3 regions of the Streptomyces sp. NPDC058198 genome follow, and region 3 is predicted to be linked to each of the others. Evidence: riboswitches for the same ligand, from Rfam matches in the RefSeq annotation. Region 3 holds a riboswitch; each other region holds the start of a gene.
What was found. A riboswitch is a leader RNA that binds a small molecule or an ion and turns the genes downstream of it on or off. The one in region 3 is predicted to bind thiamine pyrophosphate.
Positions count from the first base shown of each region.

Region 1: linked by a shared signal. The riboswitch ahead of thiC (phosphomethylpyrimidine synthase ThiC) and the one ahead of thiO (glycine oxidase ThiO) in region 3 are both predicted to bind thiamine pyrophosphate.
Region 2: linked by a shared signal. The riboswitch ahead of ACFVWW_RS16100 (thiamine ABC transporter substrate binding subunit) and the one ahead of thiO (glycine oxidase ThiO) in region 3 are both predicted to bind thiamine pyrophosphate.

Region 1 is NZ_JBHVVP010000002.1:153,988-160,660, forward strand. Features, by position in the region: gene ACFVWW_RS09180 (LacI family DNA-binding transcriptional regulator) at 1-1,047, shown strand, start outside; gene ACFVWW_RS09185 (metallophosphoesterase) at 1,315-2,406, shown strand; gene ACFVWW_RS09190 (hypothetical protein) at 2,554-3,381, shown strand; gene thiC (phosphomethylpyrimidine synthase ThiC) at 3,418-5,229, opposite strand; TPP riboswitch at 5,222-5,365, opposite strand; gene ACFVWW_RS09200 (YibE/F family protein) at 5,436-6,673, shown strand, end outside.
Region 2 is NZ_JBHVVP010000003.1:837,420-844,092, forward strand. Features, by position in the region: gene ACFVWW_RS16085 (toll/interleukin-1 receptor domain-containing protein) at 1-390, opposite strand, end outside; gene ACFVWW_RS16090 (DUF4231 domain-containing protein) at 477-1,307, opposite strand; gene rlmN (23S rRNA (adenine(2503)-C(2))-methyltransferase RlmN) at 1,915-3,021, shown strand; TPP riboswitch at 3,110-3,235, shown strand; gene ACFVWW_RS16100 (thiamine ABC transporter substrate binding subunit) at 3,319-4,428, shown strand; gene ACFVWW_RS16105 (ABC transporter permease) at 4,479-6,092, shown strand; gene ACFVWW_RS16110 (ABC transporter ATP-binding protein) at 6,092-6,673, shown strand, end outside.
Region 3 is NZ_JBHVVP010000009.1:224,292-230,964, reverse strand. Features, by position in the region: gene ACFVWW_RS26535 (hypothetical protein) at 1-489, opposite strand, end outside; gene metF (methylenetetrahydrofolate reductase [NAD(P)H]) at 542-1,456, opposite strand; gene thiE (thiamine phosphate synthase) at 1,590-2,240, opposite strand; gene ACFVWW_RS26520 (Rv2175c family DNA-binding protein) at 2,337-2,702, opposite strand; gene ACFVWW_RS26515 (NAD(P)/FAD-dependent oxidoreductase) at 2,782-4,002, opposite strand; TPP riboswitch at 4,133-4,246, shown strand; gene thiO (glycine oxidase ThiO) at 4,244-5,434, shown strand; gene thiS (sulfur carrier protein ThiS) at 5,431-5,655, shown strand; gene ACFVWW_RS26500 (thiazole synthase) at 5,662-6,459, shown strand; gene pknB (Stk1 family PASTA domain-containing Ser/Thr kinase) at 6,580-6,673, shown strand, end outside.

The DNA.
Region 1 (6,673 bases), on a different contig from region 3:
CGGGCGGGCATCCGGGACGTTGCCGCCGCCGCCGGTGTCTCCATCACGACTGTCTCGGACGCGCTCAACGGCAAGGGACGCTTACCCGACGCCACCCGGCGCCATGTCCGAGAAGTCGCAGAGCGCCTCGGCTACCGGCCGTCCGCCGCCGCCCGAACCCTCCGTACCGGCAAATCAGGCCTCATCGGCCTGACCGTGACGACGTACGGGGATGAACCGTTCACCTTCACCGAATTCGCCTATTTCGCCGAGATGGCGAGGGCCGCGACCTCCGCCGCCCTCGCCCGCGGCTACGCCCTCGTCATCCTCCCCGCCACCTCCCGCCATGACGTCTGGTCGAACGTCGCCCTCGACGGCACCGTCGTCATCGACCCCTCCGACCACGATCCGGTCGTCACCGAACTCGTCCGCCAGGGCCTTCCCGTCGTCTCCGACGGCCGGCCCGCGGGCACCCTCCCCGTCACCGCCTGGGTCGACAACGACCACGAGGCGGCCGTTCTCAATCTGCTCGACCATCTCGCCGCCGCCGGGGCACGCCGGATCGGCCTGCTCACCGGCACCACCACGGACACCTACACCCGGCTCTCCACCACCGCGTATCTGCAGTGGTGCGAGCGCGTCGGACAGGATCCGGTCTACGAGTCCTACCCCGCCCACGACCCGTGCGCCGGGGCCGTCGCCGCCGACCGGCTGCTCGCCCGCCCCGACCGCCCCGACGCCGTCTACGGGCTCTTCGACCCCAACGGCACCGATCTGCTCGCCGCCGCCAGGCGGTACGGGCTGCGCGTACCCGACGACCTGCTGCTGGTGTGCTGCAGCGAGTCCACCGTGTACGCCTCCACGGAACCGCCCATCACGACGCTCTCGCTCAAACCGCGCCGTATCGGCACCGCCGTCATCCAGCTCCTCATCGACGCCATCGAAGGGATCGACACCGGCCGGCCGGTGGAGCAGGTGATACCGACCGAACTGATCGTCCGGACGTCCTCCCAGCGGCGCCCGCCACGCACCACGGTCAGTCCGCCCCGGTCCCCCGCCCGCGACTGACCGGGGCCCCTTCGGGGAGTGACAGCGCAGTGGCTGTCCTCCCCCGAAGGCCCGGACCTTTCGCATTTCGGGCGATCAGCGTGAAAACATGCGGTGAACCGGAGGTGCAATCGGATTCATCGCCCCTGGTGCGTCACACAGGAGGACCGGCGTTCCTATGATGGGCGCACGACACCTCGGACCTTCCACGACCTCCGGTGGGCTCACCCCCATCCGGCCAGGCAGGCCTGAGAGGTGTACGGCGGCGCGACGGTGGTGGAGGGGTCGATGACACAGGGGGCCGGCCAGGGATCCGTGGTGCGGACGGCGACGTTGCGCGACTTCCGCGTCCCGCCGTACGCACAGGTTCCCGTGCAGTCCGGACAGCCCGGCCCCGCGGCCGCCGGCTCGTCCGGGCATCCCGGCAACGCGGTCCCGGCCGACGAGCCGCCGGAGGGCTACACCCCCACCGAGCGCGACCTCCCGGTGATCAACCGGGGGGACACCGTCCAGGTGCACGTATCGCCTGCCGAGGCGCCCGCCCCCGACGGCCGCGGCCCGCTCTTCGTGGTCGGCGACGTCCACGGCTATCTCGACGAACTCCTCGCCGCCCTGGCCGAGCAGGGCCTCATCGACGCCGAGGGCCACTGGGCGGCGGGCACGGCCCGCCTCTGGTTCCTCGGTGACTTCACCGACCGCGGCCCCGACGGCATCGGCGTCATCGATCTCGTCATGCGGCTCTCCGCCGAGGCGGCGGCCTCCGGCGGCTACTGCAAGGCCCTGATGGGCAATCACGAACTGCTGCTCATCGGCGCCAAGCGGTTCGGCGACACACCCGTCAACTCCGGCGCCGGCACCGCCACCTTCCAGGCCGCCTGGCTGCTCAACGGCGGCCAGCGGACCGACATGGAGCGCCTCCAGGACGTCCATCTGCAGTGGATGTCCCGGCTCGACGCGGTCGTCGAGGAGGACGCGCATCTGCTGATGCACTCCGACACGACCGCGTATCTCGACTACGGATCCACCATCGAGGACGTCAATGAGACCGTCCACCAAATTCTGACCCGCAATGACGCCGACGAATGCTGGGATTTGTTCCGCAAGCTCACCAAACGCTTCGCGTTCCGTGACGAAGGCGGTCCGCAGGCCGTTCAGGAACTGCTCTCCCAGTACGGCGGTCAGCGCGTGGTCCACGGCCACAGCCCGATTCCCTATCTGCTCGGCGAAGTGGGCACCGAAGACGCCTCGGACGACCAAGGCGCCAGGAGTCCGGTGGTGGAAGGGCCACACGTATATGCCGACGGACTTGCCATCGCCATGGACGGCGGCGTGACCATGGCAGGAAAACTGCTGGTGGTCCAGCTTCCCCTGCATAACTGAATCAACGCCGCGCCGGTGATTTACGTAAACCCCCTGTCACACCGCGCCGAAACAGCTCTACCATCGGCTTATCCGTAGCAGGCTCTCCTCCGTTTCTGCCAACTGCCCGTGCCACGCGGGCGACCCGGCCCTACGGAGCATCGGGGGATGCACATGAAAAGCGCTCCGCACCTGCTGAGCGAGGATCGCGCGGATTTCGAGCGGATCCTCGACGACGCACTGCGCAATGCGCCCGACCGCCCGGATCTCGCCGCGGTCGGCCGGCGGCTCAACGCCGAGCAGCTGCGCACCATGGCCCTGAACCGCACGGCGCTGATCACCACGGCGGCCGCCGCAGAGTACGAGCATTACGCGAAGATCCGCGAGGAGTTCCGGGCGCCGGCCCCTTCCGCCTCCGTCCACGATGCCGTCCTGGCCCCGGCCGAGGACGAAGCCGAGGACGCCGGCGCGGGTTTCACCGCGATCATCACCGTGCTGGTCCCGGTCCTCGGGGGCACCGCGGCCGCGATCTTCCTGCTCGTCGGCTACCTCCTCAAGGCGCTCAGCCCGCCACCCGCCTTCGCCGAAACCCTGCTCGCCGTCGGCTGGTTCTTCGGCGCCGTCACCGCACTCGGCATACTGGCCGCCGCGATAGGCCTGCTGGTCACGGCCGTGCGCAACGGCGCGACCCAGCTGCCGGCCGAGGAGTCGCGTAACGAGCTGCCGGACGAGGTGGCCCGGGCCAGAGAAGCCTGGCGCCACGCCCTGCTGGAGCGCGGCATTCTGCCTTTCCTGCGGGCCGCCCTGGCCGATCCGAGCGCCGGCCCGGCCACGCCCGGCCCGCCTCGCCCGGTGAGCCAGCTGCCCAAGATCGGCTACAGCCGGCCGGACTTCTCCAGTCCGGGCGAAGGCTCCACCGCGGGCCAGCGCCCGACCTATACCAGCCCGGACTTCACCAGCCCCGACTTCGGTGGCCCCGAGCACCGGCCGGACTGATCTCCCGACCGGTGCCCAGGGCACGCTGGAGGGCGCTCAGTCCGCCAGCGGCAGGTAGACCCGGTTGCCGGCCGCGGCGAACTCCTTGGACTTCTCCGCCATACCGGCCTCGATCTCGGCGCTCTCCATATCTCCGCCGTGCCGGCGCCTGATGTCCTGCGAGATCTTCATCGAGCAGAACTTGGGGCCGCACATCGAGCAGAAGTGCGCGGTCTTCGCCGGTTCGGCCGGGAGGGTCTCGTCATGGAACTCCCGGGCCGTGTCAGGGTCGAGGGCCAGATTGAACTGGTCCTCCCAGCGGAATTCGAACCGGGCGTCGGAGAGCGCGTCGTCCCAGTCCTGCGCCCCCGGGTGGCCCTTGGCGAGGTCCGCCGCGTGGGCCGCGATCTTGTAGGTGATGACCCCTGTCTTGACGTCGTCGCGGTCCGGCAGGCCGAGATGTTCCTTCGGGGTGACGTAGCAGAGCATCGCCGTGCCCCACCAGGCGATCATCGCCGCGCCGATGCCGGAGGTGATGTGGTCGTACGCCGGAGCCACGTCGGTCGTCAGCGGGCCGAGCGTGTAGAACGGGGCCTCCTCGCAGATCTCCTGCTGGAGGTCGATGTTCTCCTTGATCTTGTGCATCGGGACATGGCCCGGGCCTTCGATCATCGTCTGTACGCCCAGCCCCTTGGCGATCGAATTGAGCTCGCCCAGCGTGCGCAGCTCGGCGAACTGCGCCTCGTCGTTGGCATCCGCGATGGACCCGGGCCGCAGGCCGTCACCGAGGGAGTACGTCACGTCGTAGGACGCGAGGATCTCGCAGAGCTCCTCGAAGTTCTCGTACAGGAACGACTCCTTGTGGTGCGCGAGACACCACGCGGCCATGATCGAGCCGCCGCGCGAGACGATGCCGGTCTTCCGGCGGGCCGTGAGCGGCACGTACCGCAGCAGTACACCGGCGTGGACCGTCATGTAGTCGACGCCCTGCTCGGCCTGCTCGATGACGGTGTCCTTGTAGATGTCCCAGGTCAGCTCCTCGGCCTTGCCGTCGACCTTTTCGAGCGCCTGATAGAGCGGCACCGTGCCGATGGGGACAGGGGAGTTGCGCAGCACCCATTCGCGGGTGGTGTGGATATTGCGGCCGGTGGAGAGGTCCATGACCGTGTCCGCGCCCCAGCGGGTCGCCCAGGTCATCTTCTCGACCTCCTCCTCGATGGAGGAGGTGACCGCGGAGTTGCCGATGTTGGCGTTGACTTTCACCAGGAATCGCTTGCCGATGATCATCGGCTCGATCTCGGGGTGATTGACATTGGCGGGGAGGACGGCGCGACCGGCGGCGATCTCCTCGCGGACGACCTCCGGGGACACGTTCTCCCGGATGGCGACGTACTCCATCTCCGAGGTGATCTCCCCGCGGCGGGCGTATGCGAGCTGCGTCACCGCCTGTCCGTCCCGGCTCCGCCGCGGCTGGCGCGGCCGGCCGGGGAAGACCGCGTCGAGGCCCCGTAGATCAGTGGTTCCGCTCCGGAGCAGTCCCCCGCGTGGCGAGGTGTGCTTGAGCCCGTCGTCCTCGGGGCGGGCCGGCCGGCCCGCGTACGCCTCGGTATCACCGCGCCCGATGATCCAGTTCTCCCGCAGGGGCGCGAGACCGCGGCGTACATCGGTCTCGACGGTGGGGTCGGTGTACGGCCCCGATGTGTCGTACAGCGTGACGTCCTTGCCGTTGGTGAGGTGCACCTGGCGCACCGGCACCTGAAGATCCGGGCGCGAACCCTGGACATATCCCTTGTGCCAGCCGATGGACCTTCCGGCCTCGCTCGGCTTTTCCGAATCGGAGGCAGGCGTGCGTGCGTCCTGATGGGTCATGAGACCTACTCCCTACGCCGGCATTACCCGGTAACAGGTTCAGCGGTCGGCGCAGCGCAGGTGTCCAGGGAGATCCCCGGGACTACACAGTCAGCGCCCTCTCAGCCCGGTGCTCCGAGCTCCCGCGTGTGCAAAGGTGACTCCACGCTAGCGTCCCGTCGAGCGTGCTGAACAGAGGGCCTCTTACTTCTTGCGATGATCTGGCGGTGACCTCACCCCAGCAGACTCACGAATCGCATGGCCACTCGCACAGTCACGGGCCGGCCGCACCGGTCTCCCGGCACCTTCGCAAGGTCATCGCGGCGGTCCTGATTCCGTTCGCGACCGCGGTGGTCGTCGGGCTGGCCGTGCTCTGGCCCGGCGGTGCACCGGCGCACGAGCGCACCGGTGTCGGCTTCGACCGGCAGACCGAGCAGGGCCAGGTCGTGCAGATCGAGCGGGTGGACTGCAAAGACGTGAACGGCTCTCAGCTCCCGTCGACCGGTGACACCTCGACGCCTCAGGGTCGCGAAGCACAGCAGGCGGAGACCGGGGAGTGCAAGAAGGCGACGATCGAGGTCACCTCCGGCAAGGAGAAGGGGCGGACCTTCATCGAGGTCGTCCAGCCGGACGCACCGCGACAGTTTCACGTGAAACAGGGCGTGGTGGTGGCCTACGCACCCGACGCGCCCCGTGATCTCCAGTACTCCGTGACCGATGTGAACCGTACGTTCCCGATGGCTCTGCTGGCTGGGATCTTCGCGCTCGCGGTGGTCGTGGTGGGTCGGATGCGCGGGGTCATGGCGCTGATCGCGCTCGCCGTCTCGTTCGCCGTCCTGACGCTGTTCATCCTGCCCGCGATTTTGCAGGGGTCGAATCCGCTGGTTGTGGCGGTGGTGGGGGCGAGCGCGATCATGCTGGTGGCGCTCTATATGTGCCATGGTCTGACGGCCCGTACCTCCGTGGCGGTCCTCGGCACGTTGATATCTCTGCTGCTGATCGGGCTGCTGGGGTCGCTCTTCATCGGCTGGGCGAGCCTGACCGGCAACACGGACGACAACACCGGTCTGATTCACGGTCTCTATCCCGAGATCGATATGAGCGGTCTGCTGCTGGCGGGCGTCATCATCGGTTCACTCGGTGTCCTCGACGATGTGACGGTGACGCAGACCTCGGCGGTCTGGGAGCTCCGTCAGGCGGATCCGTCGATGGGGCCGCGCGCCCTCTACCGGGCGGCCATACGGATCGGCCGGGACCACATCGCCTCGGTGGTCAATACGCTCGTCCTCGCCTACGCGGGCGCGGCGTTGCCTCTTCTGCTGCTGTTCTCGATCGCGCAGTCGAGCATGGGAACGGTCGCCAACAGTGAGCTGGTGGCGGAGGAGATCGTACGGACCCTGGTGGGCTCCATCGGTCTGGTCGCGTCGGTGCCGGTGACAACGGCGCTGGCGGCGCTGGTGGTCTC
Region 2 (6,673 bases), on a different contig from region 3:
GTTCAAAGGTGGTGGAATGAGGCTGGCGTCCTCTACGCGAAGCACGACCGGGATAAACTTGGCGCGCTCTCTCCTGCTGTGATATAGGTCTGCCGTGATGAGCGCCCCCTCCCAGCGGACTCCGGACCCGATACCTGGTCCCGTCTCCCGATTGAATCGATGGACGTAGTTCTCTGTGACAACCACGATCACGAAATCGGACTTGTCAATCTCACGTCGCATCCAGTCAGGCCATGACTCAGGTGGGTTGTGCTCGTCGAACTGATCTATCCACGCATCGATGCCGGCGCGCCGAAGACGTTCCGCGAAGCGTCGAATTTTTTCTCTGTGCGCATCGCTGTCATGTGAGTAAGAGATCAGCGTTCGAGGCTCGGAGGTATCGCGAGTCATTAATATCCCCTCATATCGGACACGAGGGCCCAATGTCCCCGTCCGCGTATGTGATAGTCCAGCTCACTCGTCGTGTCGGCCTGCGGTCAAGCTGGTGGAGTTTCGGTCGGTTGATCCAACTGCTGTTGACGCTTCCGTTGGTCGCTTTTGAGGGATTCGACTCGCTCCGTGAAATCCACCATGGCTGTGTCATTATTCGGCTGGTTTCTATACCTGCCAACCTTGAGGATGAATGTATCCATTTCCTCTTCGATAGCGTCCGCTGTTTGTTGTAGGTGAAAACTTCTCTCGCGGAATTTAAAGTATCCGGTGAAGCCTGCTGCAACGCCAACAGTGAAGCTCACTCCGACCACGAGCCATTTGTAAGGCGGGGGTGTCTCGGCAAGTCCTGCGAGGGTTGAGGCCCCGAGGGAGCCAACTATGATTACGCTTTGAAAGGTGTTGTGGACCCTTCTGTAGTATTTGCTTTCGCTTCGGTATTGCTCGATTGCGACCGGAATGGTCTCCCTGTAAACGTGTCGATGCGTTCCCGTCGACAGGGCAGTATTTGCGGCGTGCAACCTCTTGCGCTCGATTTCAATCTCTAGGTCCAGCCGCTTTGTTGATATGTAATCCGCCTCCCAGTGGGCATGTGCAGTGTCTACGATTCTAATGAATACGATAAAGGAGGCGATTAGGAGTGCGACCGTAATGGGAATGCATGCGAGATTGATGCGAGCGAAGTCGAATCTTCGCCAGGTCGCAATGTTTCCGACTAGTAGAAATAGAACTAACAGTGGGGTTGAAGACCAAATCGCTATGACGGTAAATCTTGCGAGACGAGCTCTTCGGATCTCCTGTCGTAGATCCAGGATGGTTCGATCGTGGCGCAGCAACTGCTCGATAGCGCGGTCTTCTACTTCTGTCGTTCTGGCCAACGATCCCCCAACTTAACGAAGTTGATGCGTGAGCTTAGTTGATCGAGACCGAACAGTGCAGAGGTTCTATCCGATCTGGTGGAGGAGATGCATCGGCGGGAGGCCCGCATTATCTGGGGCGGCCCGGCCATCCGACTTCTCAGGCATAGCGAAAGAGCGGGCCTTGGCCGACCGCGAACCAGGACTGTGCAGAGTCGAAAAAGTGCCCCCCGCGACGGCGCTGACTCGGTCGCGCCGTACTCGCGCGGGCGGCCGCCTTGACGATCCACCCAGCGTGGATCATCCATCTCGTCATCGCCGTCCGGCAGGCCAGCGTGGTGTAGGAACTCGACCACGTCCTCGTCACTGCGAGTGAGGCCCGCGATCTGAGCGGGGATTGTCACCCGCCACTCACCCGTTCCGGCTGCGCGGTGGATGACGATTGGTGTTCCTCATGTCGTGTAATCGGTCACTGTCCCTGCGCTTCGCTGGACCGTCTGTGGGCCGTCAAAGGGGCACCGACGTCGACTGATGACGACCAAGACCGACCAGGTGCGTGCGCCCTTCATCCCTTCTGAGCTGGCGAGGGTCTCTACTACCACGGCGTGTCTGTAAGACTGGAGGAACCATGCCTGTACCCGGAGAACTCACTTTCGTCGCGCCCCGCGGAGCCAAGAAGCCGCCGCGGCATCTCGCCGACCTCACCCCCGCGGAGCGCCGCGAGGCCGTCGCCGCGATCGGCGAGAAGCCGTTCCGCGCCAAGCAGCTGTCGCAGCACTACTTCGCGCGGTTCGCACACGACCCCGAGCAGTGGACCGACATCCCGGCCACCGCGCGCCAGAAGCTGGCGACGGAGCTGCTGCCCGACCTGATGTCGGTCGTACGGCACATCTCCTGCGACGACGACACCACCCGTAAGACGCTCTGGCGGCTGCACGACGGCACGTTGGTCGAGTCCGTGCTGATGCGCTATCCGGACCGGGTCACCATGTGTATCTCGTCGCAGGCGGGCTGCGGGATGAACTGCCCGTTCTGCGCGACCGGGCAGGCCGGCCTGGACCGCAATCTGTCCACCGCCGAGATCGTGCACCAGATCGTCGACGGCATGCGCGCCCTGCGCGACGGTGAGGTCCCCGGCGGTCCTTCCCGGCTGTCCAACATCGTCTTCATGGGCATGGGCGAGCCGCTCGCCAACTACAAGCGGGTGGTCGGCGCCATCCGCCGGCTGACCGACCCCGAGCCGGACGGCCTGGGCCTCTCGCAGCGCGGGATCACCGTCTCGACGGTCGGTCTGGTGCCCGCGATGCTGCGCTTCGCCGACGAGGGTTTCAAATGCCGGCTCGCGGTCTCCCTGCACGCGCCGGACGACGAGCTGCGCGACACCCTCGTCCCCGTCAACACGCGCTGGAAGGTCCGGGAGGTGCTCGACGCCGCCTGGGAGTACGCGGAGAAGTCCGGCCGCCGGGTCTCCATCGAGTACGCCCTGATCCGTGACATCAACGACCAGGCGTGGCGCGGCGACCGGCTGGGCCGGCTGCTCAAGGGCAAGCGGGTGCACGTCAATCTGATCCCGCTCAACCCGACCCCCGGCTCGAAGTGGACCGCGTCGCGCCCCGAGGACGAGAAGGCCTTCGTCGAGGCCATCGCCGCTCACGGCGTGCCGGTGACCGTGCGGGACACCCGCGGCCAGGAGATCGACGGAGCCTGCGGACAGCTCGCGGCTCAGGAGCGCTAGGTCCTGTCGGGGGGCGGGGCCCAGGCGCCGTAGGAGCACCCGGGGCACCGGAAAACGTCCCATGTACCCTGGGCGCGCACGCATTACATATTTCCGACAGGGGAGCGCCACAGCGCTGAGAGTGCGGCACATGTCCGTGAGAACGGGCAGCGGCCGCAGACCCTCTGAACCTTGCCCAGGTCATTCTGGGTAGGAAGTTCGGTCATCACTCAAGCTGTTGCGCCCTGCCCGGAGTCCGGTCCGACCGGACTCCGGGCAGGGCCGCGTCTTCTCCTGGACATCCCAGGAGGAAAACCAGTGAGTACCACCAGAAAGATGACGGCCGCCGCGATTACCGCCGCGCTCGGTGTCTCGGCCCTCGCCGCCTGTGGCGGGTCCGGCGGCTCCGCGTCGTCCGGTGACGGCGACGGCAAGGGCGGTTCACCGTCCAAGACCGTCACGCTCGTCAGCCATGACTCGTTCGCCGCCTCCGCGTCCGTGCTGAAGCAGTTCACCCGGGAGACCGGCTACACGGTCAAGGTGCTGAAGAGCGGCGACGCCGGCGAGGCCCTCAACAAGGAGATCCTGACGAAGGGTTCTCCGCAGGGCGATGTCTTCTTCGGCGTCGACAACACGCTGCTCTCCCGCGCCCTCGACAACGGCCTGTTCACGCCGTACAAGGCGAAGGGCCTCGACCAGGTCGATACCGGCGCCCAGCTCGACCCGGACAAGAACCGGGTCACCCCGATCGACACCGGCGACATCTGCGTCAACTACGACAAGAAGTATTTCGCGGACAAGAAGCTCGCGCCGCCGCGGTCCTTCGACGATCTGATCAAGCCCCAGTACAAGAACCTGCTGGTCACGGAGAACGCCGCGACGTCCTCGCCGGGCCTCGGCTTCCTCCTCGGCACCGCCGCGCAGTACGGCGACGACGGCTGGCAGGACTACTGGAAGAAGCTGAGGGCCAACGGCGTCCAGGTCGTCGACAGCTGGGATCAGGCCTACAACGGAACCTTCTCGGGCTCCGCGGGCGGCAAGCAGGCCAAGGGGGACCGGCCGCTCGTCGTCTCGTACGCCTCCAGCCCGCCGGTCGAGGTGCTGTACGCCGAGCCGCGGCCGAAGGAGGCCCCGACCGGAGTCTCCACCGGCACCTGCTTCCGGCAGACCGAGTTCGCCGGGCTGCTGGGCGGCGCGAAGAACGAGGCGGGCGGCAAGGCGCTGCTGGACTTCCTGATCAGCAAGCCGTTCCAGGCGGACATGCCGCTGAACATGTTCGTGAACCCGGTGGTCAAGGACATCGAACTGCCCGAGCTGTTCACGGAGTTCGGCGCGACCGTCGACACACCGGAGACCATGGCTCCTGACAAGATCGCCGCCCACCGTGAGCAGTGGATCCAGTCGTGGTCCTCACTCGTAGTGAAGTAACCCCGGCACCGGCGCGAGCCGGACGCGGGAACGCGGTGCGGCTCGGCCTGATGGCCGTGCCCGCCGCGTTCTTCGCGGTCTTCTTCGCCTATCCCGTGGCCGCGATCGTCGGTCGCGGGCTGAAGGCCGACGGCGGCTGGCAGTTCGGCCGGATCGGCGACGTACTGCGCCGCCCCGACATTCTCGACGTCCTGTGGTTCACCACCTGGCAGGCGCTCGCCTCCACCGCGCTCACCCTGCTGATCGCCCTGCCCGGCGCGTATGTCTTCGCGCGCCTCGACTTCCCCGGCAAGCAGCTGCTGCGCGCGGTGGTCACCGTGCCGTTCGTGCTGCCGACCGTCGTCGTCGGCACGGCCTTCCTGGCGCTGCTCGGCCGCGGCGGACTGCTCGACGAGCTGTGGGGCGTACGGCTCGACACCACGGTCTGGGCGATCCTCCTCGCGCATGTCTTCTTCAACTACGCGGTGGTCGTACGGACCGTGGGCGGCCTGTGGTCCCAGCTCGACCCACGCCAGGAGGAGGCCGCGCGGGTGCTCGGCGCGGGACGGCTCGCGGCCTGGTGGCGGGTGACGCTGCCCGCCCTCGGCCCCGCCGTCGCGGCCGCCGCCCTGATGGTCTTCCTCTTCACCTTCACCTCCTTCGGCGTCGTACAGATCCTCGGCGGCCCCGCCTACTCCACCCTGGAGGTGGAGATCTACCGGCAGACCGCGCAGCTGCTCGACCTGCCCACCGCTGCCGTACTGACGCTGGTGCAGTTCGCGGCGGTCGGCGGGATCCTGGCGGTGCACGCGTGGACCGTACGGAGACGGGAGTCCGCGCTGAAGCTGGTCGACCCCGCGCAGACCGCGAGCCGGCCGCGCGGAGCCGGCCAGTGGACGCTGCTCGGCGGGGTCCTCGCCGTGGTGCTGCTGCTGATCCTGCTGCCGCTCGGCGTGCTCGTCGAGCGGTCGCTCGACGGTCCCGGCGGGTACGGCTTCGGCTACTTCCGTGCCCTCGGATCGGTGGAGGCGAGCGGCGGCACCTTCCTCGTACCGCCGCTGGAAGCGGTGTGGAACTCGCTGCGGTACGCCCTGGTCGCGACGGCCGTCGCACTGGCGGTGGGCGGTCTGGCCGCCGCCGCGCTCACCAGGCGCGCGGGCCGGCTCGTGCGCGGCTTCGACGCGCTGCTGATGCTGCCGCTCGGGGTCTCGGCCGTGACCGTCGGCTTCGGCTTCCTGATCACGCTCGACAAGCCGCCGCTGGATCTGCGGGCCTCCTGGATTCTGGTGCCGCTCGCCCAGGCGCTGGTCGGGGTGCCCTTCGTCGTACGGACGATGCTGCCGGTGCTGCGTGCGGTGGACGGCCGGCTGCGCGAGGCGGCCGCGGTCCTCGGTGCGTCACCGCTGCGCGCCTGGCGGGAGGTCGATCTGCCGCTCGTACGGCGGGCGTTGCTGGTCGCGGCCGGTTTCGCCTTCGCCGTCTCGCTCGGCGAGTTCGGCGCGACGGTCTTCATCGCACGTCCGGACCGGCCGACCCTGCCGGTCGCCGTGGCACGGCTGCTGGGGCGGCCCGGCGAGCTCAACTACGGCCAGGCGATGGCCCTGTCCACGGTCCTGATGGTGGTGTGCGCGGTGTCGCTGCTGGCGCTCGAACGTATCCGTACCGACCGTTCCGGAGAGTTCTGATGGCCCTGCTCACCTTGTCGGACGTGACCGTACGGTTCGGTGCCCGTACCGCCCTCGACGCGGTGGACCTGGAGATCGCCGAGCACGAGATCGTCTGTGTGCTGGGGCCGAGCGGCAGCGGCAAGTCGACGCTGCTGAGGGTGGTGGCCGGGCTGCGGTCCCCGGACGGCGGGCGGGTGCTGCTCGACGGCGCCGACCAGTCGGGGGTGCCGGTGCACCGGCGCGGGGTCGGGCTGATGTTCCAGGACCATCAGCTCTTTCCGCAGCGTGATGTGGGCGGCAATGTCGCCTTCGGGCTGCGGATGCGTGGCGTCGCGCGCGACGAACAGGCCCGCCGGGTCGAGGAGTTGCTCGACCTCGTCGGTCTGCCGGGCGCCGGGCGGCGGGCCGTCGCCGCGCTGTCCGGCGGGGAGCAGCAGCGGGTCGCCCTGGCGCGGGCGCTCGCCCCGCGGCCACGGCTGCTGATGCTGGACGAGCCGCTCGGCCAACTCGACCGCAGTCTGCGGGAGCGGCTCGTCGTCGAACTGCGCGGGCTCTTCGGACAGCTGGGTACGACGGTGCTCGCCGTCACCCACGACCAG
Region 3 (6,673 bases):
TCCGCCGCCGTACGCGGGCTGCTGGTACGGCGGATTCTGCGGATTCGCTTCCTGGGGCCCGTCGTTGTACACGCCGTACTGCCCGGTGTCGTCGGGCAGCGGCTGCGGCTCGTACACCGATGCGGGGTTGGCGGCCGGGGCCACCGGCACGAACTCCAGATCCGAGACCTCGAGGGCGGGCTCGCGCTCCTCGGCCGGCTCGCTGCCGGCCTTGCGGCGGCGGCTGGCTCCGGGGCTGCCGCCGATCGCCCAGCCCGTCGAGAAGCCGCGGCGGAAGGACAGCGTCACATACGTCTGGCCTGCCGCGAACGCGAGGGCGCCCAGGGCGATGACGAAGACGGAGGGCATCAGGACGCCCAGGACCACACACATGAATCCGGCGAAGGCGAGGAGCCGCCAGCGCAGCCGCGCCTTGTACTGCAGCAGCACCTCGCCCAGCAGCCACAGTGCCACGATGCCGAATGCGATGTAGAGGACCGTCCAGCCCATGCCCGCCCCTCTCCTGCGGCCACCACCCCGGGACAGGGGCGGATACGGCCGGTCACGACTGCTGGTGCAGTCCGAGATTCTCGTAGATTTCGAGCGTCGCCGTGGAGTTGTTGAGTGTAATGAAGTGCAAGCCGGGGACGCCCTCCGAGAGCAGCCCTGCGCAGAACTCCGTCGCGAACTCGATGCCAATGGAGCGTACAGCGACGGGGTCGTCCTTGACGGAGAGGATCCGTTCTTTCAGCTCGGGCGGGAAGACCGCGGTACTGAGCTGCGGCAGTCGCTCCAGCATTTTGACGCTGGTGACCGGCATGATCTCGGGAATGATCGGGGTTTGGCAACCGGCGGCCGCCACCCGGTCGCGCAGCCGCAGATACCCCTCGGGGTCGAAGAACATCTGAGTGATCGCGTAGTCGGCGCCGGCCCGGCACTTGTCCACGAAGTGCCGGATGTCGGTGTCCCAGTCGAGTGAGCGCGGGTGCATCTCGGGGAAGGCCGCCACACCGACGCAGAAGTCCCCGGACTCCTTGATCAGCCGGACCAGTTCGGCGGCGTAGCGCACGCCCTCCGGGTGCTCGACCCACTCGCCCATGGGGTCGCCGGGCGGGTCACCGCGGACGGCGAGGATGTTGCGGATCCCGGCGTCGGCGTACTGCCCGACCATGTTGCGCAGTTCGGCGACGGACTGGCCGACGGCCGTGAGGTGCGCGACCGGGGTGAGCGTGGTGTCGCCGGCGATCTGTTCCGTGGCCTTGACCGTGCCCGCCCGGGTGGAACCGCCCGCGCCGTAGGTCACGGAGACAAAGCTCGGAGCCACCGCTTCGACCCGGCGCAGTGCGTTCCAGAGGTTCCGCTCGCCCTTCTCGGTCTTGGGCGCCCAGAACTCGAACGAGTACGAGGTGCCGGTCGCGAGCAGATCCCGCACGGTCCGCGCGTGATCCGATCGGGTCGAAGCTGTGCCAAGGGCCATATGTGCAGGTTATCGAGGGCCTGGCGGTCCCCCAACCGGACAGGGGGGATTTGCCGGGATTGCCCGTTCACTGTTCACGCCTCGGACACCTGCGGGGCCGCGGTCCGCACGGCGTCACACAGCGCGCCGACGTTCACACAGCGCGCTCACGCACCCGCGCGGCCAGCACGGCCGTCGCCGCGGCCGGGTCGTCGGCCTCGGTGATCGCCCGTACGACGACGATTCTGCGGGCGCCCGCGTCCAGCACCTGGTCGAGATTGCCGGCGTCTATCCCGCCGATCGCGAACCACGGACGCTCCGGCGCCAGCGAAGCGGTGTACCGCACCAGGCCGAGACCGGGTGCGTGGCGGCCCGGCTTGGTCGGGGTGGGCCAGCAGGGGCCCGTACAGAAATAGTCCACACCGGGCTCCGCGACCGCCACGTCCACCTCGGCCTCGGCATGGGTGGAGCGGCCGATCAGCAGCTCGTCCCCGAGGATCGCGCGGGCCGCCGGGACAGGCAGATCGCCCTGTCCCAGATGCAGTACGCCGGAGCCGATGGCGTGCGCCACGTCGGCGCGGTCGTTCACGGCGAGCAGCGTGCCGTGGCGGCGGCAGGCGTCGGCGAAGACCTGGAGGTGGTCCAGCTCCTCGGCCGCCTCCATGCCTTTGTCACGCAGCTGCACGATGTCCACCCCGGACGCGAGCACGGCGTCGAGGAACTCAGGGAGGTCCCGCTGTCTCGTGCGGGCGTCCGTGCACAGATAGATCCGGGCATCGGACAGCGACGCATGAGGCGTGGGCATGGTGAAGGTCCCCCCGTTGGGTCGGCGGTGCGCGGCGGCGCCATGACCGCTGGGCGGTCACCGCGGCGCCGCCGCACACCGTGGCTGGCGATGTCGTCAGACGGCAAGCGCCTGGGCCCGGCGCTTCACCTCCGTGCCGCGATTCTCGCTGAGCGCCTGCGCGGGCGTGCCCGGCAGGGTCGGGTCGGGGGTGAAGAGCCACTCGAGCATCTCTTCGTCGGAGAAGCTGTCGTCCCGCAGCAGCGTCAGAGTCCCGGCAAGGCCCTTGACGACCTTGTTGCCGTCAATGAAGGCGGCGGGCACCTGAAGCGTCCTGTTCTCACCGCGGCGCACGGCGATCAGCTGGCCTTCCTTCACCAGCTGCCGCACACGCGTCACCTCGACATCGAGCATTTCCGCGATGTCGGGCAGGTGGAGCCAGGCGGGGACGAGAGCATCGATCTTTGCGTCAATCTCGGTCACAGGACAAGCGTGCCATCCCGGACTGACAGACGGTAGCCGAGGCACCCGGAGGTGTTCGTCCCGGGCCGGCGAAGGAAGGTCAGAGAACGGCCTTCCTGAGCGGTACGGCCGGATCCGCGGCCCGTTCCGGGTCCAGGCGCGCGCCCGCCTCGATCAGCTTGCGGCCCTGCGCCAGGTCGCGCGGCCTGCCGACGGCGAGCAGGGCGATGAGCACGCCGTCCCGCAGCCACACCACCGACCAGGCGGCCCCGGCGGGATCGCCGCGCCACACCGGGGTACCGGCGGCCGCGTGATGGCCCGCGTACTGGACGAACCGGCCGAACTGCTCGGACCAGAAGTACGGCACGGGGTCGTAGACCTGTTCGGTCTCGCCGACGATCTGGGCGGCGACCGTCCGCGGCCCCTGCAGCGCGTTGTCCCAGTGGTGGACGAGCAGTCGCTCCCCGTAGCGGGCGGAAGGGAAGGAGGCGCAGTCCCCGACCGCGTACACCCCGGGCAGCGAGGTCCGCAGCCGCTCGTCCGCGGTGATCGATCCGTCCGGGCCGAGGGCGATGCCCGACCCCGCGAGCCAGGCCGTCGCGGGCCGTGCTCCGATGCCCACGACCACCGTGTCCGCGGGCAGCCGCCGGCCGTCCGCCAGGACGACCGTCCCGGGCTCGACACCGGCCACGCGCGCGTGCGTCAGCAGGTCGGCGCCGCTCTCCGCGTACCAGCCGGCCATGGGGGCGGCGACCTCGGCCGGCAGGGCGCCCGCGAGCGGCAGGTCCGCCGCCTCGACGACCGTCACGGCGCAACCCGCCTCGCGGGCGGCCGTGGTGAACTCGGCGCCGATCCACCCGGCGCCGACGACCACGATGTCGTGCCGCTGTTCCAGCGCGGGACGCAGCCCCTCGGCGTCGTCCAGGGTGCGCAGCAGATGGACGCCGGGCACGCCCTCCGTGCCGGGCAGTCTGATCGGCTCCGCGCCGGTGGCGATGACCAGCACGTCGTACGGGACGGGCCCGGCGGCGGTGTCGAGCTGCCGCGCGGCGGGACGCAGTCCGGTCACCCCGAGACCGAGCCGCAGCTCGACGGAGAGCGCCTCGAAGTCGATGTCGAAGGCCGAACTCTCCGCCGTGCCCAGCAGGACCGCCTTGGAGAGCGGGGGCCGGTCGTAGGGCGGGTGCGGTTCGGCGCCGATCAGCGTGACCGGGCCGCCGTACCCCTTCTCGCGCAGGGCCACGGCGGTCTGCACCCCCGCCATCCCGGCGCCGACGACGACCACATGCGGCTGTTCCGTCTGTCTCTGCTGCTCGCTCACCCGGTCACCTTAAACAGCTGACGAGCCGTCAGGAGGGCTGGTCCTTCGCGCTGCCGGGTCCGTGCCCGCGAACGGGCCGCGCCGGATGCTCTCTTACCGCGCGGAGGGCCGGGCGTTAGGCTGGCCGACGACACTACCTCGCGGGAGTCCGGACGCACCGGGCTGAGAGGGAGGCTGAGGCGGCCTCCGACCGTACGAACCTGATCCGGGTCATGCCGGCGAAGGGAGGGGCTGGACGCCCATGCAGTCGTCTCATGAGGAATCCGGTACGAGCGGTTCCGACGTCCTCGTCATCGGGGGCGGGATCATCGGCCTGGTCACGGCCTGGCGGGCGGCGCAGCGCGGGCTGCGTACCGCCGTCGCCGACCCCGATCCCGGCGGCGGGGCCGCGCGGGTCGCGGCGGGCATGCTCGCCGCCGTCACCGAACTCCACCACGGCGAGCAGCTGCTGCTCGGTCTCAACCTCGCCTCCGCCGAGCGCTGGCCCGGCTTCGCCGCCGAGCTGGAGGCGGCGAGCGGCCAGGACACCGGCTACCGCGCCTGCGGCACCCTGGCCGTCGCGCTCGACGCCGACGACCGCGCCCAGCTGCGCGAGCTCCACACCCTCCAGCGCCGCTCGGGACTCACCTCCGAGTGGCTCACCGGCCGCGAGTGCCGGCGCCTTGAGCCGATGCTCGCGCCGGGCGTGCGCGGCGGGCTGCGGGTGGACGGCGACCACCAGACCGATCCCCGCCGGCTGGCCGCGGCCCTGCTGACGGCCTGCGAACGGGCCGGAGTGGTCTTCCACCGCGCCTGGGCCGACCGGCTCACCGTCGTACGGGACCGGGCCACCGGCGCCGTCCTGAGCGACGGCCGCGCGCCGGCCGCGGACCAGGTGGTGCTGGCGGCCGGCAGCCTCAGCGGCCGGCTCGCCGGGGTACCGGACGCCGTGCTGCCGCCGGTGCGGCCGGTCAAGGGCCAGGTCCTGCGGCTGACGGTGCCCCGTGCGTACGCGCCGTTCCTGTCCCGGACGGTACGGGCCGTGGTGCGCGGCAGCCAGGTGTATCTGGTGCCCCGCGAGAACGGCGAGCTGGTCGTCGGCGCCACCAGCGAGGAGCTCGGCTGGGACACCACGGTCACCGCCGGCGGGGTGTACGAGCTGCTGCGGGACGCGCACGAACTGGTCCCGGGCATCACCGAACTGCCCCTCACCGAGACCCGCGCCGGGCTGCGCCCCGGAACGCCGGACAACGCGCCCCTGCTCGGGCCCACGGCGCTGCCGGGTCTGCATCTGGCCACCGGCCACCACCGCAACGGGGTGCTGCTCACGCCCGTCACCGGCGACGTGATGGCCGCCGTGCTGACCACCGGCGAGCTTCCGGAAGAGGCCCGCCCCTTCACCCCCGCGCGCTTCGCCCCCGCCGCGTCCGTACGTCAGGAGCAGCCCGCATGACCCGTACGCACCCCGACGTCGTGCGCATCTCCGTAAACGGCGAGCCGCGCGAGCTGGCGGCGGCCACGACACTCGACATCCTCGTCGCGGCCCTCACCCCCGCCCCCTCGGGCGTCGCCGCGGCCGTCAACGAGACGGTGATCCCCCGTACCCGCTGGTCCCGCACCCTGCTCGGGGACGGCGACCGGGTGGAAGTCCTGACCGCGGTCCAGGGAGGCTGAGCACCCATGGCCGACGACCGGCTCACCATCGGCTCCAGCTCGTTCGGCTCCCGGCTGATCATGGGGACGGGCGGGGCGCCCAGCCTCGACGTCCTGGAACGGTCCCTGATCGCCTCGGGCACCGAACTCACCACGGTCGCCATGCGGCGCCTGGACCCGACGGTCCAGGGCTCCGTCCTGTCCGTGCTCGGCTCCCTGGGCATCCGGGCCCTGCCCAACACCGCCGGATGCTTCACCGCCGGCGAGGCGGTCCTCACCGCCCGTCTCGCGCGCGAGGCGCTCGGCACGGACTGGATCAAGCTGGAGGTGGTCGCGGACGAGCGCACGCTGCTGCCCGACCCGATCGAGCTGCTCGACGCCGCCGAGACCCTGGTCGACGACGGCTTCACGGTCCTGCCGTACACCAACGACGACCCGGTGCTCGCCAGGAAGCTGGAGGACGTGGGCTGCGCCGCGATCATGCCGCTGGGCTCGCCGATCGGCTCCGGCCTGGGCATCCGCAATCCGCACAACTTCCAGCTGATCGTGGAGCACGCGCGCGTGCCGGTGATCCTGGACGCGGGGGCGGGCACCGCCTCGGACGCGGCGCTCGCCATGGAGCTGGGGTGCGCGGCGGTGATGCTCGCCTCGGCGGTGACGCGCGCGCAGGAGCCGGTGCTGATGGCCGAGGCGATGCGGCACGGGGTGGCGGCGGGCCGGCTGGCGTACCGGGCGGGCCGCATCCCGCGCCGCCACTTCGCGACGGCGTCGTCCCCCACCGAGGGGGTGGCGACGCTGGACCCGGAGCGGCCCGCGTTCGCCTGACCCACGCGCCCCCGCACAGCACCGCCACGCCCCGGGAAGCGTCACAGGTCGGCTGCAGTAGCGTGCCCGGTTCGAACCGGGGCTTCGGGAGTGTCCGTGCCGGCTCGTAGACTCATCTGCGTGGATACGACCCTTCAGGACCCCATCGTCGGGCAGGTGCTCGACGGCCGCTACCGCGTCGATGCGCGCATCGCCGTCGGCGGCATGGCCACGG